One region of the Priestia sp. J2 genome, then DNA from elsewhere that is predicted to be linked to it. Evidence: riboswitches for the same ligand, from Rfam matches in the RefSeq annotation. Region 1 holds a riboswitch; the other holds the start of a gene.
The links. A riboswitch is a leader RNA that binds a small molecule or an ion and turns the genes downstream of it on or off. The one in region 1 is predicted to bind preQ1.
Positions count from the first base shown of each region.

Region 2: linked by a shared signal. The riboswitch ahead of LJY09_RS02550 (QueT transporter family protein) and the one ahead of queC (7-cyano-7-deazaguanine synthase QueC) in region 1 are both predicted to bind preQ1.

Region 1 covers NZ_CP086208.1:1,225,452-1,237,316, forward strand. The annotation lists gene LJY09_RS06225 (ATP-dependent Clp protease ATP-binding subunit) at 1-154, opposite strand, end outside; gene nhaC (Na+/H+ antiporter NhaC) at 574-1,956, shown strand; gene LJY09_RS06235 (alpha/beta hydrolase family protein) at 2,250-3,131, shown strand; gene LJY09_RS06240 (DUF6254 family protein) at 3,219-3,344, shown strand; gene LJY09_RS06245 (3-ketoacyl-ACP reductase) at 3,410-4,129, opposite strand; gene LJY09_RS06250 (spore germination protein) at 4,337-5,935, shown strand; gene LJY09_RS06255 (Ger(x)C family spore germination protein) at 5,960-7,159, shown strand; gene LJY09_RS06260 (hypothetical protein) at 7,171-7,407, shown strand; gene LJY09_RS06265 (GerAB/ArcD/ProY family transporter) at 7,430-8,551, shown strand; PreQ1 riboswitch class I at 8,624-8,667, shown strand; gene queC (7-cyano-7-deazaguanine synthase QueC) at 8,898-9,563, shown strand; gene queD (6-carboxytetrahydropterin synthase QueD) at 9,563-10,003, shown strand; gene queE (7-carboxy-7-deazaguanine synthase QueE) at 9,996-10,727, shown strand; gene queF (preQ(1) synthase) at 10,826-11,323, shown strand; gene LJY09_RS06290 (NAD(P)H-binding protein) at 11,392-11,865, shown strand, end outside.
Region 2 covers NZ_CP086208.1:475,256-487,120, forward strand. The annotation lists gene iolE (myo-inosose-2 dehydratase) at 1-234, shown strand, start outside; gene LJY09_RS02525 (LacI family DNA-binding transcriptional regulator) at 295-1,320, shown strand; gene LJY09_RS02530 (5-deoxy-glucuronate isomerase) at 1,455-2,243, shown strand; gene LJY09_RS02535 (hypothetical protein) at 2,488-2,706, opposite strand; gene LJY09_RS02540 (YitT family protein) at 3,056-3,922, opposite strand; gene LJY09_RS02545 (Lrp/AsnC family transcriptional regulator) at 4,306-4,716, opposite strand; PreQ1 riboswitch class I at 4,912-4,956, shown strand; gene LJY09_RS02550 (QueT transporter family protein) at 4,966-5,454, shown strand; gene LJY09_RS02555 (hypothetical protein) at 5,890-6,339, shown strand; gene LJY09_RS02560 (hypothetical protein) at 6,409-6,654, shown strand; gene LJY09_RS02565 (hypothetical protein) at 6,682-7,029, shown strand; gene LJY09_RS02570 (MFS transporter) at 7,086-7,619, opposite strand; gene rluF (23S rRNA pseudouridine(2604) synthase RluF) at 7,896-8,612, shown strand; gene LJY09_RS02580 (TRM11 family SAM-dependent methyltransferase) at 8,650-9,603, opposite strand; gene LJY09_RS02585 (hypothetical protein) at 9,864-10,022, shown strand; gene LJY09_RS02590 (tautomerase family protein) at 10,190-10,579, shown strand; gene ftsZ (cell division protein FtsZ) at 10,939-11,865, shown strand, end outside.

The DNA of each region.
Region 1 (11,865 bases):
TAAAGCCGCCACCTCCAAAGCCTGATGGGATTTTATGTTCTTTCATTAGTGCTTGATAACATGTATGACATAAACGATATTGAGATTTTTGATTATTTGTTTGTACATTTAATTGAATAGATGCTTCACGTTTATTACAGTTTTGACAAATCATTTAATTAGCCTCCCTAAATGATTTTAATCGAAGATCAGCAGGTGTTTGACCTTTCTTGACCTTTCGTAATCTCATTATACTTTGACCTTTTTTGACTTTCAAGTCTTTTGCTTAAAAATTTTTTGAGGGAAGTTCCTCGCTTATGTACAAAAGGTAGTACATTAAAAAAACGTGTGTTTTGTGTGTACCCGTTTTATATATATAAAAACATTAGAAGCATTTTGTACAATGATTTGCTTAGATAGAGAATAAATATTAATAAGAAGAAAAGTGGAAAAATGAGTGCAGAGCCTGCCGTTGGATAAAATAAGTTATTGACAGCAAGAAGGATAAAAATTATACTCAAGAAGGTTTGCACTTAACTGCGTAAAAGCATAAAAGCGTTTAAGTGAAAAAGAAAGATAGAAAGGGAATACCTCATGAAAAAAGAAATTTCATTTATACAATCAATAGCGGTGGTTTTGGTGCTATTAGCTATTATTTTTGTTTCATTATTTATGTTAAAGCTGCCGCCTCATATTCCGCTAATATTTGGTGTAGCATTTATTAGTGTGATTGGCTTTTTGTTGAAATATAAGTGGACAGAAATGGAGAAAGGCATTTTAGACGGTGTTAGACTTGGCATTAAGCCTATCCTTATTCTAATGCTGATCGGGATGCTCATTGCGATTTGGATGGTAGGAGGAACGATACCGACGATTTTATCCTACGGCTTCCACTGGATTTCACCGCAGTACTTTTTAATTAGTGCTTTGGTTATCACCGTGTTAGTTTCAACATTCACGGGAAGTTCATTAACAACCGTCAGTACGGTAGGAGTCGCTTTATTTGGCGTGGGAACTGCTATTGGTGTACATCCAGGGCTAGCAGCAGGGATGATTGTTTCAGGAGCTGTGTTTGGAGATAAGATGTCTCCATTGTCTGATACAACAAATTTTGCTTCTGGTATCGTTGAAGTGCCGCTCCCTAAACATATTCAGCATATTACGTGGACGACGGTTCCAAGTATTGTTATTACAGCAATCATTGCATTGGTAATCGGAATGAACGGAAATCATGAAAGCGTCAATTACGGAGAAATTCAAGGAATTCAAGAAGCATTAAAACATACGTTTAATTTACACGTGTTAACGTTGCTTTCTCCACTCTTAGTTCTTATTTTTTCGATGAGAAGAGTCGATGTATTGCCAACGTTAGTTTTAGGGATTGTAACGGCCATTATTACAGGAATGATTACACAGCATGAATTTACGCTGAGTCAATTGCTAGGGGTTCTTCAAAGCGGGCCGGCAATCGAGTCAGGAAATAAAGTAGTCGATGCGATTGTAAACAAAGGCGGATTACAGTCCATGATGTTTTCTATTTCTCTTATCATGATTGCCTTGTCGCTAGGTGGCTTGATGAGAGCGGTTGGAATTATTGATGCTTTATTAAAAGGATTAGCAAAACAAATCCGCCGCAGCGGAGACGTTATTTTTGCTACGCTTCTATCTTCAATTGGAGTGAACGTTATTACAGGAGAACAGTATTTATCAATTCTTCTGCCTGGGCAAACGTTTAAGCCGCTGTATGAAAAGTGGAACTTAGATCCGAAAAACTTATCACGAACGCTTGAAGACGGTGGAACGGTTATTAATGCTATTATTCCGTGGGGTGTCAGCGGAGCTTTTATTTCAACTGCATTAAATATTCCAGCGGCTGACTATATTCCATTTACATTCTTTAGCATTTTATGTCCGATTTTTTCAATTATTTTAGCATATACAGGCATTGGTATTGCCAAGAAAAAAGCTCAGTCTTAACTGGGCTTTTTTCTTTTTAAAAAAGGACAGGTAAAAAACGACAAAAAAAGTATCATTCCACTTTTCAAATCTATAATTTAATAATACAATTTACTATACGTCTTTCCTGTTCATGTATTTGTATGAATTCTTATTTCTTTATTAATGAAGAAATTTGGGTTTTGCGGTATGATAAATAAGCTGTATTGGCGATGGGATGAATGCCCTTTTTAGCAAACATTTAAGAAGGGTAAAGGCAAATGAAAACACTCATTATAAAAGAGAAAAGATATTTATTGAGGAGAGGGTTTCTGTTGAAAAAATGGGGCATCATTGCATTAATCACTGTAGCTGTGCTCGGTGTGACAGCGGTTTTTAACCGAGCTGAAAGTGATGATGTAAATAAAGAAAAATTGAATTTATTATCGCCTTATTCAAATAAAGTAGACGTATATAGCATTACGTATCCTAGTGATAATTTAAAGATAAAAGGGTTTTTAGTACAGCCTAAAGACATTGCAGACAAACATTATCCGCTTTTAGTATATAATCGCGGAGGAAATCGAGAACATGGCATGATTCGCGCAAAAACACTTCAGTATTTGTCATACTGGGCAAGTAAAGGCTACGTCGTTGTTGCGACTCAATACAGGGGAAATGGCGGAAGTGAAGGAACAGAGACGTACGGCGGTAAAGATATTGACGACGTATTAAATCTTATTAAATGGGGAGAACAGCTTCCTTATGTAAATCACCAGCAAAAGGTAGCGCTAGGATATTCACGCGGCGGTATGATGACGTATTTAACGATGAAAAACGGCGTTAAATTTGATGCTGTTGTCGTACAATCAGGTATTACAGACATGTTTCAATTCTACGACCAAAGAGGGCCTGAAATGAAACAAGTGCTGCGGACAATTGTAGGAGATCCGGCGCAGTATCCAGAGAGGTATAAAACTCGTTCTGTTGTCTACTGGAGCGATAAAGTAAATTCACCTCTTTTAATTTTACAGGGCGATCATGATTGTAAAGTTCACCACACTCAGGCTGAAAAACTTGTGAAACAGCTAGATGAGCAGGGAAAAGAATACAAATATGTACTGTACAAAAATGGAGACCATCCGCTAACTGCTTATTATGATCAATACAACGCGGAAATTGATAAATGGTTTAAAATACATTTAGCTAAGCAGTAAAGAAATTGGAAGCAGTTTTGATGAATGGAAATAAGCAGCTTGTTTTATCCTACTACATGTAAGCATATAAAAAGGGGATGAAGCAAAATGACTCAGTCTAAAAGTCAAAAAGAGCGTCAGTGGAACGTACGAAAGCAATCACAAAACCCATCGCATGGAAAAGTAAAGTCTTTTGAAGAACTATCAGAAGAAATCACGCCTAAACGTAAATAAGCTAACCATCATATAAAAGAAGACACAAAAAAGGAGAGCTGAAGCTCTCCTTTTTCTATGTTTGTTTATGGATTTGTAGACCACATGCCCGCAGATTTGATAAAAATACGCGGATGCAGCTTTAATTGTGCTACCATAATTTCTGCTAGGTCTTCAGGCTGCATCACTTTATCAGGATTGCCATCCGTTAAGTTTTCTTTATATGCTAATTCCGTTGCTACTGTACTTGGTGTTAGAGCTGTTACACGAATATTGTGTTTGCGCACTTCTAGCGCTAAAGATTCAGTTAAGCCAAGCACGCCAAATTTTGAAGCGCTGTAAGCACTTGTAACGGGAGCGCCTTTTTGACCAGCAGTGGATGAAATATTGATGATGTCTCCACCATTTTTTTCGATTAATTGAGGTAGAACGGCGCGCGTTACGTAGTAAACGCCCATTAAATTCACATCAATGATTTGTTTCCACTCAGCTGGGTCTAGCTCTAAAAAGCCTCCGAATTTACCGATTCCCGCATTGTTGATTAAGATATCCGTTGCCCCTAATTTTGTATGTAGATGCTCAACTGCTGCGTTTACTTCTTCCATAGAAGAAACGTCTGCTGTTGCATAAGCAACTTGTACATCAAATGCTTCCAGTTCAGAAGCCACAGCCTTTAAATCTGCCTCTGTACGAGCAATTAAACCGATATTTACGCCTTCTTTTGCTAATTCAATTGCAGTTGAACGACCGATGCCTTTTCCTGCTCCTGTAATAAGAGCTACTTTGCCTTTAAGTGATTGTGCCATGTATAGACTCCTTTCAATGTTCCGTATAAACATTCTTCATAATAACGAAGAATTATCCATTACTATCCTATAGAAATGCACAAATGATGTCAAAAATAAAGATTATTAAAATGGCTTCAAGTATAAATTTCCTTTTCATACAAAAACTATAGAGACTAAAAAGAAGAAATTCCGTTTCTTTTCGTTCAATGTAGTGGAGGATGAACAATGCGTATTAAAAAACTATCGGAGTTAACGAATAAATCCAAACAGCGGAAAGAAAAAGCTGGTGAATCGAAGGACTCTAAGGCAACTAGTGCTTCTTCCACTGAGGAAGAGCAGAAATTGTCGGAGAGAGTGGGAGATAATATATTCCACATGAAAAAAGCATTAGGACAGAGCACGGACTTAGTGACAAGAGAGTTTCGAATTTCAATTGAAGAAAAATTCACTTTAGGTGTTGCTTACATCGACGGATTGGTAAATAAAGATGAAGTTGAACACTATGCGCTGGACTCCATTATGCATTATCACGATGAGCATTTAACTCATGATGACGGTGTCGTTAATATGTACGAATTGATTAAAAGCTATAGTTTGGCGGCCGGTGAAATTATGGAAGCCAAAACATTGGATGATGCTCTTCTTCATGTTTTATCAGGAGATACCGTGCTGTTTTTAGAAGGGTATCAAACGTGTATTGTGGCAAGTACAAGAGGGTGGAGAGACAGGGCTGTTTCTGAACCACAATCTCAGACCGTTGTAAGAGGACCTCGAGACAGTTTTACAGAAACACTGCGAACGAATACCGCATTGATTCGGCGCCGAATAAAATCTCCAAAACTTTGGATTGAATCTCAGCAAATAGGAGAGTTTACAAAAACGGATATTGCGCTCGTTTATATAGACGGCATTGCGGATGAACAGGTCATTCAAGAGGTAAAAGAGCGTCTTTCTAAAATTGATATAGACGGTATTTTGGAGAGCGGATATATCGAAGAGTTGATTCAAGATGAAGATTATACACCTTTTCCTACTATGCATAACACGGAGCGTCCAGACTCCGTGGCAGCAGGTCTTTTAGAGGGGCGGATAGCCATTTTAGTAGACGGTACACCTTTTGTATTGATGGTTCCTGCCCTATTTATTCAATTTTTTCAGGCGGCCGAAGATTATTACCAGCGCGCAGATATTAGTACATTGATTCGCTTAATGCGCTACATGGCATTTTTCTTAGCCCTTTTAACACCTTCTGCTTATATTGCTTTAACTACTTTTCATCAAGAGATGCTTCCTTTTGCTTTGTTAATTAGTATTGCAGCTCAAAGGGAAGGTGTGCCTTTTCCAGCTATTATTGAAGCGTTTATTATGGAAATCACGTTTGAAATTTTGCGAGAAGCGGGAGTCCGATTGCCTCGAGCAGTAGGTTCAGCTATTTCAATCGTGGGAGCACTCGTTTTAGGAGAAGCCGCCGTACAAGCTGGATTAGTATCGCCTGCAATGGTTATCGTTGTATCCATCACCGCTATTAGTAACTTTGTTTCACCGGTGTATGATATGGCCATTGCAGTAAGGATGCTGCGCTTTATTTTAATGGTTTTAGCAGCTACTTTTGGCTTGTTCGGTATTATCCTCGGGCTAATTTTAATGATTTTACATTTATGCAGCTTAAGGTCATTTGGAGTCCCTTATATGACACCTATGGCTCCCTTTGTGAAGCGTGATCAAAAGGATGTTCTAATTAGACGTTCAATCAAAAAAATGAAAACAAGGCCAAAGCTTATTAACGAGAAGAATATTTCACGTCAAAAGACGCAAAAAAACTAAACTGTGCAAAGGTGGCCGGTTACTATGAAAGCATTTCTGATGTTATGTATCTGTTCATTGCTGTTAAGCGGCTGCTGGAGCAGTCGAGAGTTGAATGAGCTAGCCATTACGGTTGCTGTCGGAATTGATAAAGCAGAAGATGGCATTATTGTTACAGTTCAGCTGATTAACCCTGGTGATATTCAGGCCAAAACCCCTACAAACGGGCCTTCTGTTACCACATTCTCTATTAAGGCTTCGTCTGTAATGGAAGGGTTAAGAAAAATAACGACAAAATCCCCGCGGAAAATTTATCTTTCTCATTTACGAATGCTAGTCATTAGCGAAAGCATGGCGGAAGAGGGTATTGCTGAAGTGCTTGATTTCTTTGCTCGGGATCATGAAGTGCGTACCGATTATTTTGTTGTTGTTGCTAAAAACACGAAAGCATCGAGCGTTCTGAACGTATTAACAACAATTGAAAAAATACCAGCTAACCATATGTTTGCTTCATTAGACGTCTCTCAGCGTATTTGGGCACCCACGAGAGGCGTAAAGTTAAATGAACTGATTAGTAACTTAACGAGCGAAGGAAAACAGGCGGTGTTATCGGGAGTATTGGTCAAAGGCGACGTGAAAAAGGCAGGAGATATGTCCAGCATTTCCCGCACCAATCTGTCCACCCTGCTCAATTTTAAAGGATTAGGTGTCTTTCAAAATGATAAGCTGATCGGCTGGTTCAATGAAGACGAAAGTAAAGGATATAACTATATTACAGGAAATGTAAAAAGTACGTTAATTGTTATTCCATGCGAAGGAAAAGAAAAACAGCACGATATCATCGGAGTAGAAATGCTTCGAACGAACGTGAAGGTAACGGCTTCTATGAAAAACCATAAGCCTCATATTCACGTGGATTTAAAAGGTGAAGCAAACGTGGCAGATGTAGAGTGTCAAGTAAACTTACAGGACCCAGCTGTAATCAATATGCTCGAACGAAAAACAGCAGCGGACGTAAAAGAAAAAATGAATGACGCAGTGGAAAAAGCTCAAAAAGATTATAAAAGTGATATCTTCGGTTTTGGAGAAACGTTTTACAGACAAGATGTAAAGAGATGGTACAAAATGAAAAGAGACTGGAACAGAATTTACGCAGAAGATTTAACCGTCGATTTAGATGCCAAAGTTCAAATCCGTCGCTTAGGCACGTTAAATAACTCATATATGAAGCAAATGAAGCATTAAGGAGAAAGCAAATGGAGGGATTTATCGCCTTACTGGTACTTCTTGCTTATTTGACTAAAAAAATCATGATTAACTTCCGAAAGGAAAAGTATTACCGTGAAATCGTTGTCTATCTTTGTCTTATAGGTATGGGTTTATTCTTTTGGGGAGCCATTACACTCCGTAAAGAAGTACCTACGCCTCTGTACTTTTTAGAGGAACTCATTAAGCCTCTTACTAAAACCGTTCATCATCTGTTATTTACGTAAGTATGTAGGAGAGAAGGGGTGTATGATGCAAATAAAAGAATTTATTACTCCGAAACAACTTCTTTTTCTCATTTATTTTTTTTGTATCGGAAGCGCTATTTTGGCAGTTCCGGCTACGTTATTAGAAACGAATAGACAAAATGCCTGGGTATGTAGTGTGCTTGCTATTGGCTTTGCCCTTTTAATTGTTGCGGTGCTGTTATGGCTGATGCACCGTTACCCTCAGCAAACGTTCATTGAAATAGCTAAAAAAGCGCTAGGTCCTTACGCCGGAGCGTGTATGTCTCTTATTTACATTTTTTTTATGTTCATTCAATCTACGTTTTCCCTTCGAGATATCAGTACATTTATGACGACGCAAATTGTCCCTGAAACGCTGCCTACGTGGATTCATGCTCTTGTGATTTTAGCGGTTATATACGGAGGATATTTAGGCATTGAAGTGATAGCGAGAACCGCGGAAATCTTTTTACCGTGGATCGTCGTCCCTTTTTTATTGTTAATTTCGTTAAATATTCCTCAGATGAAACTGGATCGTCTTTACCCTTTGTTTGAATTCCGCATGGATGATTTAGTGTTAGGGACCACGTATTTCTTAGGAAATCCGTTTATGGAATTGATTTTTGTGCTAATGATTACGCCTCATATAAAAGATGGAAAAAAGGTAAAAAGAATGATTGTTATCGGCACTGTGGCATCGGGCTTGACGATTACGATTGCAGTTGCGGCTTGTATATTAGCTCTTGGCGCGAATATTGCATCAATGCACAGCTACCCAGTTTATTTATTAGGAAAAATGATTTCGTTAGGTGCAACGATACAGCATGTTGAAGTATTAGTAGCTATTATTTGGATGTTATCTATCTTTTTTAAAGTTGTCATTGTGTTCTATGCTATTCAGTTAAGTATCGCTCAATTATGTAATTTACGGGTGCGCAATTTTTTGAGCTTTCCTTTAGGTCTAATCATTACAGGCGTGGCGTATTACATTATTCCAAATACAGCATACTTCAATTATTTTGAAAAATATTACTGGCCGTTTTATTTATTTGTACTAAGCGTCTGTTTTCCGTTGTTATTTATTGCGCTTTCTTATATAAAGAGAAATAAGGCAGCTAAAGGTGATAGAAGCCAACAAACATAGCATTATTTATACGTATGTGGTATAGTATACGATGACAATTCAAGAAGAAACGCCGTACACGTTTGTATATGTACGGGAGAGGTTCGAAAACTCCCTCTATAAAAAACTAAGATCATCGTTGATGACAAAAGACACGGTTTTAGCGTGTCTTCTTTCACGTGCTTTTCTATCAACACGTCTTTTTGACGTGTATGCTGGCGAGGACGTGTATCTTAGTTGCTTTTTAGGGAGATTGCTGGAAAAGAGCAGTCTCTTTTTTGTGTTATAAAATTAGTCACAAAGGGAACGAACGGTTCAATAAAGTTTCTTCTTCTTTTGATTTCAATCAAAAAGGAGACGAACAATAATGATGAAAAATGAAAAAGCTATTGTTGTATTTAGCGGAGGTCAAGATAGTACAACATGTCTATTTTGGGCTTTGAAAAACTTTAAAGAAATAGAAACGGTTACTTTCCAATACGGTCAGCGTCATAGTCAAGAGATAGAGGTAGCAAAAGCTATCGCAGCTGATTTAGGTGTGAAGCATACCGTCCTAGATATGTCACTTTTAAATCAATTAGCACCAAATGCCTTAACGCGAGATGATATTGAAATTGAGCAAAAAGAAGGAGAGTTGCCTACAACGTTTGTGGATGGCCGCAATCTGTTATTTTTATCATTTGCTGCCGTACTGGCTAAAAACAGCGGAGGCCGTCATATCGTAACAGGCGTTTGTGAAACTGATTTTTCGGGATATCCAGACTGTCGAGACGTATTTGTGAAATCGTTAAACGTCACGCTTAATTTATCAATGGACTTCGAGTTTGTGATTCATACGCCGCTTATGTGGATTGATAAAGCAGAAACGTGGGCGTTAGCGGATGAGCTAGGAGCGCTTGAATATGTGCGTGAAAAAACATTAACGTGCTACAACGGTATTGTTGCTGATGGGTGCGGCGAATGTCCCGCATGTCAATTGCGAAAACGCGGGTTAGATCAATACCTGCAAACAAAAGAAGGAGGAGAAAAATAATGCTGCAACAAATGTATCCTCAAGTCTTTCATGACTATGAATATGAATTGAACAAAGATATGCAGTTTGCTGCGGCACATTTTGTTCCTCATACAGAAGCAGGAAAATGCCGTCAAGTCCATGGACATACGTATTTTGTAAATTTAACTGTTGCCGGAGATACATTAGACGAAGCGGGCTTTTTAGTAAACTTTGCGCTATTGAAAAAAATTGTTTCTGGTCAATTTGATCATACATTATTGAACGATCATTCTATCTTTAACGAAGAAAATCCAAATGATTTTCCTACAACTGAAGTTGTTGCTCGTAAAATTTATGAGTTGGTTCAAGAATATCTAGACACACTACCAAATAAGCCTTCTTGCGTACAAGTATTCGTGCGGGAAACGCCGACAAGTTACGTAGTTTACCGCCCAAAGAAGGTGAAAAAACGTGGCTAATACAATTCCAGTACTTGAAATATTCGGCCCAACGATTCAAGGGGAAGGAATGGTTGTAGGACGTAAGACGATGTTTGTTCGTACCGCAGGCTGTGATTATTCCTGCAGCTGGTGTGATTCAGCTTTTACATGGGATGGATCAGCTAAAAACGATATTCGTCAGCTAACAGCAGAACAAATTTGGACGGAGCTTAAAGAAATTGGAGGAGAGTGCTTTGATCACGTCACCATTTCTGGAGGAAACCCTGCGCTTATCAAGGCGATTGGTTCACTTGTAGAGCTTTTGCACAGTCATGGGGTAAAAGCAGCTCTTGAAACACAGGGAAGCCGTTATCAGGATTGGTTCCTAAAGATCGATGATTTAACGATTTCTCCTAAGCCTCCAAGTTCATTAATGAAAACAAATTTCTCCGTATTAGACGATATTATAGAGACATTAATAAAGGAAAAACGCATGGCGCACATAAGCATAAAAGTCGTTGTATTTAATGATGAGGACTTTGAGTATGCAGCGTCTGTTCATGAACGTTATCCTGAGGTTCCATTTTTTGTTCAAGTAGGCAACGAGGACTTAACGACAATCGATAATGCGTCGTTAACACAAGAATTGCTTAAAAAGTATGAGTGGTTAATCGACAAGGCAGTGGCAGCTAAAAACATGAACGATGTAAGAGTTCTGCCGCAGGTTCACGCCCTTGTTTGGGGAAATAAACGAGGCGTGTAAGCGCATAGCAAAAAATTTACAAAGAAAAATAAAAACAGATATATACAAAATAAAAAAACGCTGTTAGAATGACAATCGTAGAAAGAGAGGAAATGCAAATGAGCGGTCGAAAAGATGAAGAATTAGAAGGTGTATCACTCCTTGGAAATCAAGGAACAAACTATTTGTTTGAATATTCACCAGAGATTCTAGAAGCATTTGATAACAAACATCCAAATCGTGATTATTTTGTGAAATTTAACTGTCCGGAATTTACGAGCTTATGTCCAAAAACGGGTCAGCCGGATTTCGCAACCATTTATATTAGTTACATTCCAGATGAAAAAATGGTGGAAAGCAAGTCGTTAAAGCTTTATTTGTTCAGCTTCCGTAACCATGGAGATTTCCATGAAGACTGTATGAATATTATTATGAATGACTTAATTAAACTGATGAATCCAAGATATATTGAAGTATGGGGAAAATTCACACCACGCGGCGGGATTTCAATTGATCCATATACAAACTATGGCCGTCCTGGTACGAAGTATGAAGAAATGGCTAATTATCGCCTGATGAATCATGATTTATACCCAGAAACAATTGATAATCGTTAATTCGAACAAACAGGTTGTGTATGCAACCTGTTTTCCATTGCAAAAACAACAGATGAGAAGGTGAAAGAATGTCACAGAGATCAGCATTAGTATTAGGTGCAAGCGGACTTGTTGGTCAAGAACTTTTAAAAATGTTATTAAGCAACAGCTTATATAACCATGTGACAGTGTTTGTTCGAAAAAAGCTACCAATCGAACACACAAAGCTACGTCAGCTTGAAATTGATTTTTCAGAGCTTGATAAGCACGAAGAATGCTTTGCAGTTGATGATGTATATTGCTGTTTAGGCACGACAATGAAAAAAGCAAAAACAAAAGCGAAATTCATTAAAGTTGACTACGAATTTCCTTTAAAAGCGGCTAAATGTGCAGAAAAATATCGCTGCAAAAACTTTTTAACGATTACAGCAATTGGTGCTGATCTTCGTTCGCCATTCTTTTACAGTAAAGTAAAGGGGCAAGTAGAAGAAGATATCGCAAGCTTGTATATCCGTTCTACTCACTTTTTCCGCCCATCGTTATTATTAGGCAAGCGCCAAGAG
Region 2 (11,865 bases), 750 kb from region 1:
GTAGTTGATCGAGTCAAACAACAAGACCTGAGCTTCTTGCAAGCGGTAAAAGAAGGAGCCTTTACTGTTCCAGGCGACGGAGTTATTGAATTTGATGAAGTATTTACTACGCTTGCCGCTTCTGATTATAACGGCTGGTTTGTCGTAGAAGCAGAACAGGATCCAGCGCTTGCTAATCCTTTTGAATATGCGTTAAAAGCAAGAAACTTTATTAAAGAAAAAAGCGGTCTTTAATTTCTATTGTAAAAGGTTTTACGCCTTTTATATGTTTATGAAAGGAAAGGAGGAGATGAAATGAAGCCAACCATCTATAGTGTGGCTGAAGAAGCAGGTGTATCAATTTCCACCGTATCAAAAGTTATCAATCAAACCGGTCACATTAGTGAAAGAACAAGACAAAAAGTAATTGAGGTTATGGGGCAGTTGAATTACCATCCAAGCGTCGTAGCATCTGCTTTAACAGGAAAGCCTACTAAAACGATTGGGCTTCTCGTACCCGACATCTCCAACCCTTTTTTTGCCGATTTGGCAAGAAGCATAGAAGACCGAAGTCATGAGCGAGGTTTCCATGTTGTAATGTGTAATACCGATAACGATGCGGAAAAAGAGAAAAAATATCTATCGCTGTTAATTCGTCAGAGAATCGACGGTTTAATTGTAGCATCTGCTTTTCGCAATGCTAATCTTTTAAAAAATATGCTGAAGCAAGATATACCCATTAGCGTTATTGCTTCAGAAATCCCTCACATATCTGTTAATACAGTGACAGTGGATGACTATAAGGGAAGCTATTTGGCGACTGATTATTTGCTATCTTTGCATCATAAAAAAATTGCGATTATTACAGAAAATGCAAAAAGTAATCACGCCCGTTTAGATGCTTTTCGAGATGCCATGCAAGAAAATGGAATCACTGTGTTACCTCAGCACGTTATTACGACCGAAGCAAGTATTCAAAAAGGATATGAAAGTGCTAAGCAAATTTTTTTAATGAAGGAGAAAGTGACGGCTATTTTTGCTTGTAACGATTTACTGGCTATTGGCGTCATACAAGCGGCAAAAGAATTCAACATTGATGTGCCGAAGGACTTATCAGTGATTGGCTTTGATAATACCGTTCTTTCTACTACCATCACGCCCATGTTGACGACGGTAGCACAACCGACAAAAGAAATGGCTGTAAACGTAGTGGATTTGCTGGTTAGAGAAATGGAATACTCAACGATGCATAAAGAACATTTACTTCTTGAGCCGAAATTGATTGTCCGGAAATCGACGGCTCCGTTACGAAGAAACGCCACAGCATCTGCAAATAATTGAATACAATCAAGAGTATTGCTGTTAATAAAAACTCTTCACAGTCACATATTCAAAAGAATGTATAAAGTCTATGAAGAAAAAATGAGTGATTAGTAAATTCTGATTGCGCTACTACATAAAGGAGGAAGTTAAACATGCTAGGTAAATTAGGTGAATTAAATAAAGGATACAACGTACTTACAGAAATGGCCGGTCAGCACAAAGATATGTTGATGGATATTGGGATTTATAATATGTCTCAAGGAAAAGAGGAAACCTTGCTAGACAGCAACAATGAAACGGCTATTCTTTTACTAGAAGGAAAGGTAAAGCTAGAGTGGGAAGGACATTCGAAAGAAATTCAGCGTGAGTCTCTTTTTGAAGAAGAGCCTTGGTGTTTGCACGTTTCGAAAAATGTGGAGGTTAAAATTACCGCGCTTGCCAATAGTGAAGTACTAGTTCAAAAAACGGATAATGAAAAAGAATTTTCATCAAAATTATATACGCCTGAAGACTGTCAAAATACAGTAGCTGGTGAAGGAGTATGGGAAGGTACCGCTCAGCGTGTCATTCGGACAATCTTTGATTATAATAACGCTCCTTATTCTAACCTTGTTATTGGAGAAGTTATTTCTTATCCAGGAAGATGGTCGAGCTATCCGCCTCATCATCATGATCAGCCTGAAGTATATTACTATCGTTTTGACAAGCCGCAAGGATTTGGCTGTGCAATGGTTGGAGAAGATGCATACCGTGTAGTTGATAATAGTTTTATTACAATTCCAGGTGAATTAGATCATCCTCAAGCAACGGCTCCCGGCTATGCGATGTACTTCTGCTGGATGATTCGCCATCTTGACAATAATCCATGGACAGACCGTATTATGGAAGAAGAGCATAAGTGGTTATTAGAGCCGGATGCAAAAATTTGGCCTGAAAAATAAATAAAACTCTTTATACAAAATGAGTTTCAAATGTTGAAAAACCTCGAATAAAAAAATAATTATGCGTAAAATAATAGTTTATTTTTGTAAAATTTGTTTTTATATGTTAAAGTATAGCTTGTATTAATATTCAGGCGATGATATCGCTCTTTTTGGCAGATTCCTTTTTTAGGAGTCTCTTTTTTTTCTAAACAGAAGCAAGAGATCGTATGTCAATCAAAAAAAAGGAGATAAGCGTAGCCGCTTATCTCCTTTTCTTTTTAGCATTATCTAACGCTAAGTTCTTTTTCACTACTTTTTCTAAAGCAACTTCCACGTGAACATTTTTTTCATCGATGTCATTCACAAGCACGACGGTTCCTTTTCGTCCTTTAATCTTTAAATCATCACCCGTAGAAGGAATGTTTTCCCTCAGCTGGCTTAATAGAAGCTTTCTGTTTTCAAAAAAGTGGACAGCCACCATTTTATCTCACCTAATTTCATATGATATGTGTGATACAAAGATGTGTATATGAAATCCTTCCTATACGTTATGTCGTCAGGGGTGGTTTTAGAACACGTTGAATAGACAATTGTTGCATCGATATATGAAATAAATAGGGTGGCATAGTTATAAATCTTCTATTCTTGGACATACTTATACTACTAATCTAAAAAGGGATGTGGATGAAAATGAAGGTGGCTATCGGATTAAGTGTATTTACGGTCTTTACAGGAGCAATTGCGTTAGGGTCAGTTTACTTTTTAGCAGGGATCTTTTCGTTTTTCTTAACGGTTTTTTCATAAAAAAATCCACCAAGAGGTGGATTTTTTTATTTAGCAGCGGCTTTTGTTTCATGAGGCGAATTGCCGATAAATCCAAATTTTCCGCCGACAACTTCTTTTACTTCGTGGATGACAATAAAAGAATTCGGATCAATTTGCTGGATTTTCTTTTTAATTTTTAATAACTCGTTCTTTTTAATAACAACGTAGATAATGCGTTTATCTTTGTTGGCGTAGTAGCCATATCCATAAAAGATGGTAGCTGCATTTCCAAATTCACTGGTGATCACTTGCGCAATGTCTTTGTACTGATCAGACATAATCGTCATTGCTTTTTTGTTGTGGAAACCTTCGATAACAACATCGACGATTTTAGCACAAAGATAGACGAATATAAAAGTATAGAGGGTATTGTTGACGCCAATAGCAAAAACCGATGCTAAAATAATGACGCTGTCCATGTAGAACATGCTTTTCGAGATATTGTAGCCTTTTGTGTAGTTTAATAAATAAGCTAAAAGAGTTGTGCCGCCGGTAGATCCATCCGCGATAAAAATGAGTGCCAGTCCTGTTCCCATTAGTAAAGCCCCGAATACAATTCCTAAAATCATGTCGTGAACGTGAAAAGGAATATAGCTGACCAGACCTAAGAAAACGGACGTCATGACAGCTCCTAGAATCGTATAGAGAATCGTTTTTTTAGTTAGAAATTTATAAGCTAAGGCAATGAATACAAGGTTCACAAGAAATGTGCTGATACTTGTAGGGATATGAAATAAATAATATAAAACAAGAGCAATACCAACCGTACTTCCGTCACCTAATTTATTTGGAATGACAAAAAAGTCAATGGATGCAGCAACTAAAAGCGCTCCGGCAATAATTAAAATGATGTCTTTATAGATTGTTTTCAATATGCAAACCTCCCTGATCATTAGGATATTTTCACGTGGAATCTTGTTTTTAGTAGTGTTTCACAAATGATAAAATAAAAAACGTCTTAGAAATTGTCTAGTTATAAAACTGATCAACTTCTAAGACGAAGAATTACGATACGTGTATAATGTCTTGAGTCTGCTTTTCTATGCTTCGATGTCACCGATTATATAAACCTCTGACCGCTATGTCAACGCTATGAGAGATGTTCAACTTTTCAAAAAATAGAAGGCGGTTTCCTACATAAAAAAAGAATCCTTTGCGACGGCGCAAAGGATTTTCAAATTTATTGGAATAGGGGGAATACGTTATTAGGATTACCATTTTCATAAATTAATATACCTTTATTTTTTAAAAAAATTTATTTGTTAATGACGATTGAAAGTTTGTAATTCACATGCTGATTTAGCTCTGTCAAAAAATCATTTAATTCTTCATTCGAATGAAATTTACATTCTAGTAAGTAGCAGCCATCGCCGCTGATTTTAAAGTTGTTGATGACGTACTTCTTCTGACTTTCTACAAATGTAAGGTAGGGGTGGTGATGAATGCTCTGCGTATAGATATTTAAAAATGCATGGACGGTGTAGCCAAGTTTTCGTTCATCAATGTTAATTGTATAGCCTTTGATAATGCCTTCATCTTCTAACTTTAATACTCTAGCAGAAGCGGCTTGTCCGGTTAAATGCACTTTTTCTCCTAATTCTTTCATCTTCATACGTCCATTTTTTGATAGCTCTTCTAGTATGCGCTTATCTGTATTATCTAACATCGCTACAAATCCTTTCGTATTTCAAATCAAAAGGGTTAACTACTTTATGTCACCTATGTATACGGATACGTCTTCTATTTTATACTAAAGAAAAGTAAGAAAAAAGAGCAGTCAATATGGAAGACATGAAAGCAGCAGTAGTTTGCAAACAGCTAGATTGACGAAAGCTTAAGCTTGCTGTATGATTCTTTGAGTGTTTACGTGGTTCGTAACCATCCCACGTTAAAAAACTAAGGAGAGAATAGTAAGATGAATATAAGAACACTTTGCGTCAACGGTCTTTTAGCAGCTATGTATATTGCTGTTAGCATGTTAATTCAGCCGTTTGGCTTCACCAATATCCAATTTCGTATATCAGAAATGTTCAATCATTTGATTGTATTTAATAAAAAGTACGTGTACGGCATTGTACTAGGGGTATTTCTGACGAATTTGTTTTTTTCACCAATGGTCGCTTATGATCTGGTGTTTGGGGTAGGACAATCTGTACTATCATTACTCATTACCATTTTTTCTATGCGCTACATTAAAAATATGTGGGCTCGTATGCTTATTAATACACTTGTGTTTACGTTTACGATGTTTATTATTGCGTTTGAACTGCACCTAGCATTTGATTTACCATTTTTCTTTACATGGTTAACAACAGCTGTTGGTGAGTTTGTGGTTATGCTTGTTGGAGCACCAATTATGGCGGCCATTAATAAACGTGTACAATTTAATAAGCTAGTTGGATAAAAAGATGCGGCTGTGATAAATCTCACAGCCGCATCTTTTTTTCTTTGTTATTCTATAAGTGTAGTGATAAACCCCTTATTATTGAAGAGCTTTTCACGCATGGACAAATTACCCATATCTAGCATGTGAAAAGAGCAGGTCGCTATTGCGTTCTGCTCTTTTTGCGTAACGCAATAGCGAGTATTCAATTAGATTATTTTGAAAGAAGACGTGACAAATCTCACAGCGCGTTCTTTTTTCTTTTGTTACGATATACATATAGTTGGCAAACTCCTTATCGAAAAGTTTTTCGCACAACAACACATTACCTATGCGTAGCAATTAAAAAAGCAGACCGACAAGGTTTGCTTTTTTAATTGTGTATTTTTACCATTAAATAACTTTTTTGAGTTATAATTGTAAAATAATCTTTGTTACGAGAGAGGGGATTATTTTTTGAATAGAAAGTTAGGAATTCTTGTTTTATTAGTGTTAGCTATCTTATTTGCCGGGTGTTCAAAAGAAGAAGACAACGTTCCTTTAAGAGAACTAGAAAAAATCCATATTAACGTCATCAAAGAACAAAAGATGAAGCAAGGGATTTCGTATGAATTGGAATTCGTAAACAAGAGCGATTTGACCATCAAACAAAACGACGTATTTTTATCGTATCCACTAAAAATAAAAAACGGTTATTCTGAAAATAAATTTAAGGTGTTAGCAGAAGGCAATAAGTTAAATATTAAGCCAAAACAAAAGGTAAAGTTGACTGCATTTCTTCCTTATAAAGGAATTAATAAAGAAGCGTTAGCTATTGATGAGCCTGACGTAAAGTGCATAGGATATTGGAATAAGATCGATGACTACCATCAATTTTCTTTTGGAGGATCTTTGAAGCGAGAATAATACATGGATTTGTTAAATGATGGAACTTATGAAGCGTGAAATCGTATATAAATCAAGGGAGAGATTTTATTGAAGAGATATGGACTATTTATCATTAGTTTCATCGTTTTCTTGGGTAGCTTTCAACTGCTATCAGGAATGATTCTTACGCTCTTATATGTTCCAGAAAGTTCGACTATGTGGAGCTCAATCGAAGGATTATCAAGTAAAGTAACGTTTGGCAGTTATTCTGGTAGCTTTGCTTTTATGATTCCCGCTGTAGCAGCTACAGCCGCTTTTTTTATCTCTAAAAAATGGGTTAGGAAAAGTGTATAAGAAACTAATAGCGGTGGTGAATAAACAGTGAATGTAGACACGGATAGATTAGTTAGCTTCTTTATTTTATGGGGAACACCCGCTGCTTTTAGTATAATAGAGTACTTTAAACTGAGTAAGACTGAAAAACAAGAAGCTATACGAGACTTAACATCATTAAAATCGATTATAACAACAGGCTTTATATTGATTGGGGGAGTGATGGCGAGTTTAGGTAGAGTATTATCGCTGCTGCCTCTCCACATTATAGGCACTTTTATTTTAGTCATTGGTGGTATCGCGGGCGCTATTGAAGCATGGAAAACAGAAAAAAAGAGAGGTATTATTATCCTTGTTTTCATAGTATCTATGATTGCTTTTACATTTGTAATATAAATTCTGCATGTAACAAGAGCTGCTCAAACCATGAGCAGCTCTTGTTAGTTTCTCACTTATTGCGTTTCAAGCTGCTGATCTTTTTTCTTTAATGTAAGAGCGAGCAGGAACGAAATGATAGCGAAAGCGATGGCTACATAATAGACGGTATGAACTCCGCTTGTCATACTTTTTATTTGTAACAGCGTTTTATTCGTTTCATTTGATTGTTGAATAAAGTGCTGAGAAGCCATAGTCATAATACTTGTATACAAAGCGGGTCCAATTGCGCCTGAAACTTGGTTAATCGTATTTGAAATGGCTGAACCGTGAGCGTGAAGCGGTTTAGGTACTTGATTTAAAGCAAGCGTCATTACGGGTCCTATGCTTAAACCTACGCCAATTGTAAAGGCAGCGTATAAAATAGCTGCGGTCATCGTGGTTGTTTCTCTTGAAATGGTAGTGAACAAACTTAAAATAAACGTTAACAGAATTAAACTTGTTAAAAGCAGCGGTTTAAATCCAATTTTATCAAACAAACTTCCTCCGACCATAGCTGTTAGAGCCAGCGTTACTCCTCCTGGAAGCATAAGAAAACCTGATGGTAGCAACTCTATACTGATCAGTCAATCCAGACGTTTAGGTCTTGTATAGGAGTGAAGATTGACGTTGGTTTGACAGGTGTAAGCATTGCTTGAAATGTTAAGAATAAGTTTACAAAGTATTTTGAGGCTATCCTTTTATTTCTGTTAAAAAAATATAGTCAAGTAATGAAATTAAAAGAAGACGAGAAGCGTATAGCATGTTACGATAGGGACGGTATAGAAATTGACACATATCGGTTTCTAATAGAAGAGACAAATTTTAAAATTTTTAAATGTAAGGTTGTGATTCACCTGAGACTGAATAAATTTATTAGTGAATCTGGCAAAGCGTCAAGACGCGGGGCAGATAAGTTAATTAGTGAAGGAAGAGTAACCGTTAATGGAAAGGTTGCAAAAATCGGAGATCAAGTTAAGCCTGGCGATGATATTCGAGTAAGCGGCCAACAGCTTCGGATTGCTCGAAATAATGTATATATTGCACTTAATAAACCAGTCGGCATTACAAGTACGAGTGAGAAAAAAGTAAAGGGAAACATCATTGACTTAGTCAATCACCCTTTGCGTATTCATCATGTCGGACGACTAGATAAGGATTCAGACGGCTTAATTTTACTTACAAATGACGGCGATATTATTAACGAAATTTTACGTGCAGAAAACAAGCATGAAAAAGAATATATTGTTGCAGTAGATAAGCCGATTACACCCGAGTTTATCAAAAACATGTCTGAGGGAGTAAAAATTTTAGGTACAAAAACGCTTCCTTGTAAAGTGACACAGCTGTCTAAGTACGAGTTTCAAATTATTTTAACACAGGGCTTAAATCGTCAAATTCGCCGTATGTGTGAAGTGCTCGGATATGAAGTATACCGACTTCAGCGTACGCGTATTATGAATATTCACTTAAACAACTTGCCTGTTGGGCAATGGAGAGATTTAACGAAAAAAGAGCGTACGCAGCTATTCAAAGAATTAGACTATGAACCTAAAGAGTGGTAAATCAAAAGACACCAGCCTGTTAGACTGGTGTCTTTTTTTATTCGCATACAACTACTTGTCTAGAAAATACGCTTTTGCGCGCTACGCAGCGATCTGAAATAGAAAAGCCAGCTTCATGAATCATATGGTCAATCGTGTCTACTGTAATTACGACTACTTTATCCGCAAAGCGGCGAGCGTGTTTTAAAATAGAAAGCTGATCTTCAGGCGTCGCGTGGGTGTAGAGATTGTAAGGCATGTCGATGATCGCTACGTCATAGTGAGTGGTAACATCCGAAATCGGTCCGGTTTTGACATCACCCTTTAAGCCGAAATGCGCAATATTTTCACGAGATCCGTCGGTCACAAGTGGGTTGATATCGCGTCCTACAATATCAATGCCCATTGAAAGAGCTTCTACGAGGACTGTACCAATACCACAGCATGGATCAATCGCTTTGATTCCTTCAGGCTTTGGAACGGCAATGTTAGCTACAGCTCTTGCAAGGCGGGTACTGAGTGCCGTAGAGTATTCACGCGGTTTCTTCAAATGATGCAGCCATACAGCTTCGCTTTTTTGATATTTTCCAAAATACCAGCGTCCTTCAAATGGAACAATTCCAAACAAATGGTCAGGGTTATGCAAGTCTGCTTCTGCTACAAAATGCCAACCCACATCACGTTCAATCGCACGCTGACCTTTATAGCTTATTTTTTGATCTTTTTCTAAGTCATTAATTTTCATAAAAATGAGTTTAAATGTTTGATCTCCAAGGTCAATATCTTCTACTTGTTTGCAAATATCTGCAAGGTCATCTGATTCATACATAATATCTAATCGCTCTTTGATAAAAGGGCTTCTGCTTGGATCAAGTTTAACGGCGCTTTTTATGATAGGTTTCTCAGTTTCAATTTCAAAAAGAGAGCGTCTCTCTAATTGACATAGTGAGAGTTCCTCTTCGCTGCATGCGTATGTGTAGATATACTGAGGCAGCTGCGTATGGTTATTCAATATCGTATCATCCTTTATCGTATCTAATTATCCTTCTTCTCAAACAATAGCGAGAAAAGAAGAGAAAAGCAACGAATTTAAATATATTTGGCTGTGAATACTAAATTGAAGCGCTACATAGTCCACTTATTTGACAAAACATGCTAAAATAACTGATGATAACCTGCATGTGCTGCTGTTTATACAAAAGAACTGGATCAAGGTTTCTCAAAAATCATTTATACACTGCTGACATTTTGATGAATAGGAGAGGCTACGTGATGTCTAAAAGTGATCATGAAAAGCAACAGATGAGTCGGGCTGATATGAAAAAACAAGCTAAAACATCCTCGCAAAACCTTGTGATGAACGTACTCATTGCCATTGTATCTGCATGTATTTTAGCTCTTATTATAAATATTTTTGTACTAATGAAATGAGCCGTTATGCTGCTCATTTCTTTTTATTAGGTTCAGCTTTTATTGAAGAGTTTGAGGTCTCTTTCACTAGAGAGCACATTGTGAATAGCGTATCTTTTTTTTACAAATGATAGTTGTGATATGATAAAGCAATAATACATTAGACAAAAAGCTGGAGGTTACTTAGTATGCCATTACTTAGATTTGATGTAATAGAAGGAAGAGACGAAAAAGAGTTAAAAACATTACTAGACGCTACTCATCGAGCGATGCTAGAAGCCTTTGGCGTCCCAGAACGCGATCGTTATCAAATTGTACATCAGCATCCTGCTCATGAAATGATTATTGAAGATACAGGTCTTGGCTTTGAGAGAAGCAAGGATTTGGTTATTATAAGTGTGACGAGCAAACAGCGAACAGAAGAGCAAAAACAAGCTCTTTACAAATTAATTGTAAAAGAGCTGGGAGAAAGCTGCGGAATTCAGCCAAGCGACATTATGATTTCAATTGTTGAAAACGGTAATGCTGACTGGAGCTTTGGTATGGGAGAAGCTCAATTCTTAACTGGGAAATTATAAAATGGTTTATTATCTAGAGAAGCCCTTATTTCTAAGGGCTTTTTCTCATTTTGTCTATAAAAATATTATTCTCTTAGTCACATCTTACTCAAAATTAAATACAGACATCTGTCAAATGAATGATACAATAAGCTTATATGCCGTTTTGAGTGGGAAAACCAAAAAAGAGTTCGGCGTACTAACTTCGGAACAACAATAATTTTACATAAAGATGTAAAGATTTAAAGGTTAAAAGAGAAATGTATAAAATCTGTAAAACAAAAGAACAGTTACGCGTTAAACATAGGAGTAAAAGGTTCTTCACGTGTTTTTTCGGATAATAAGAGAAAGTAATTTTGATCATTGAGGAGGAACTTAGAATGTTTGGATTTGATGGAGATGTATCGCCATTAGTGCGAATTAAAGTAATTGGAGTCGGCGGTGGAGGAAATAACACCGTTAACCGTATGATTGAACATGGTGTACAAGGGGTAGAATTTATCGCCGTTAATACGGATGCTCAGGCGCTTAATTTATCTAAAGCAGATGTGAAAATGCAGATTGGTGCGGCATTAACGCGAGGATTAGGTGCAGGAGCTAATCCAGAAGTAGGAAGAGAAGCTGCAGAAGAAAGCAGAGAGCAAATTCAAGAAGTACTGCAAGGCGCAGATATGGTATTCGTAACAGCTGGCATGGGGGGAGGCACTGGTACTGGAGCAGCTCCGGTTATTGCCCAAATTGCCCGTGAACTAAATGCTTTAACAATTGGAGTAGTTACTCGTCCTTTCAAGTTTGAAGGAAATAAACGTACCAAGCAAGCAGTAGGCGGTATTACTGCGATGAATGAATCGGTAGATACCCTTATTGTCATTCCAAACGACCGTTTGCTTGAAATCGTTGATAAAAAGACACCTATGCTTGAAGCATTCCGTGAAGCAGATAATGTTCTTCGCCAAGGTATTCAAGGTATTTCAGATTTAATCGCTGTTCCAGGGCTGATTAACCTTGACTTTGCTGATGTAAAAACAATTATGTCTAATCAAGGATTTGCGCTTATGGGTATCGGACGAGCTTCGGGATCAGATCGAGCAATTGAAGCAGCGAAAAAAGCGATTTCTAGTCCGCTGCTAGATGCATCGATTGATGGAGCAAGAGGCGTGCTGCTGAACATTACGAGCGGCAGCAGCCTGAGTCTTTACGAAGTACAGGAAGCAGCAGATATTGTCACGTCCGCTTCTGATCAGGACTTAAATATGATTTTTGGATCTGTGATTAATGAAGATTTAAAGGACGAAATGATGGTAACC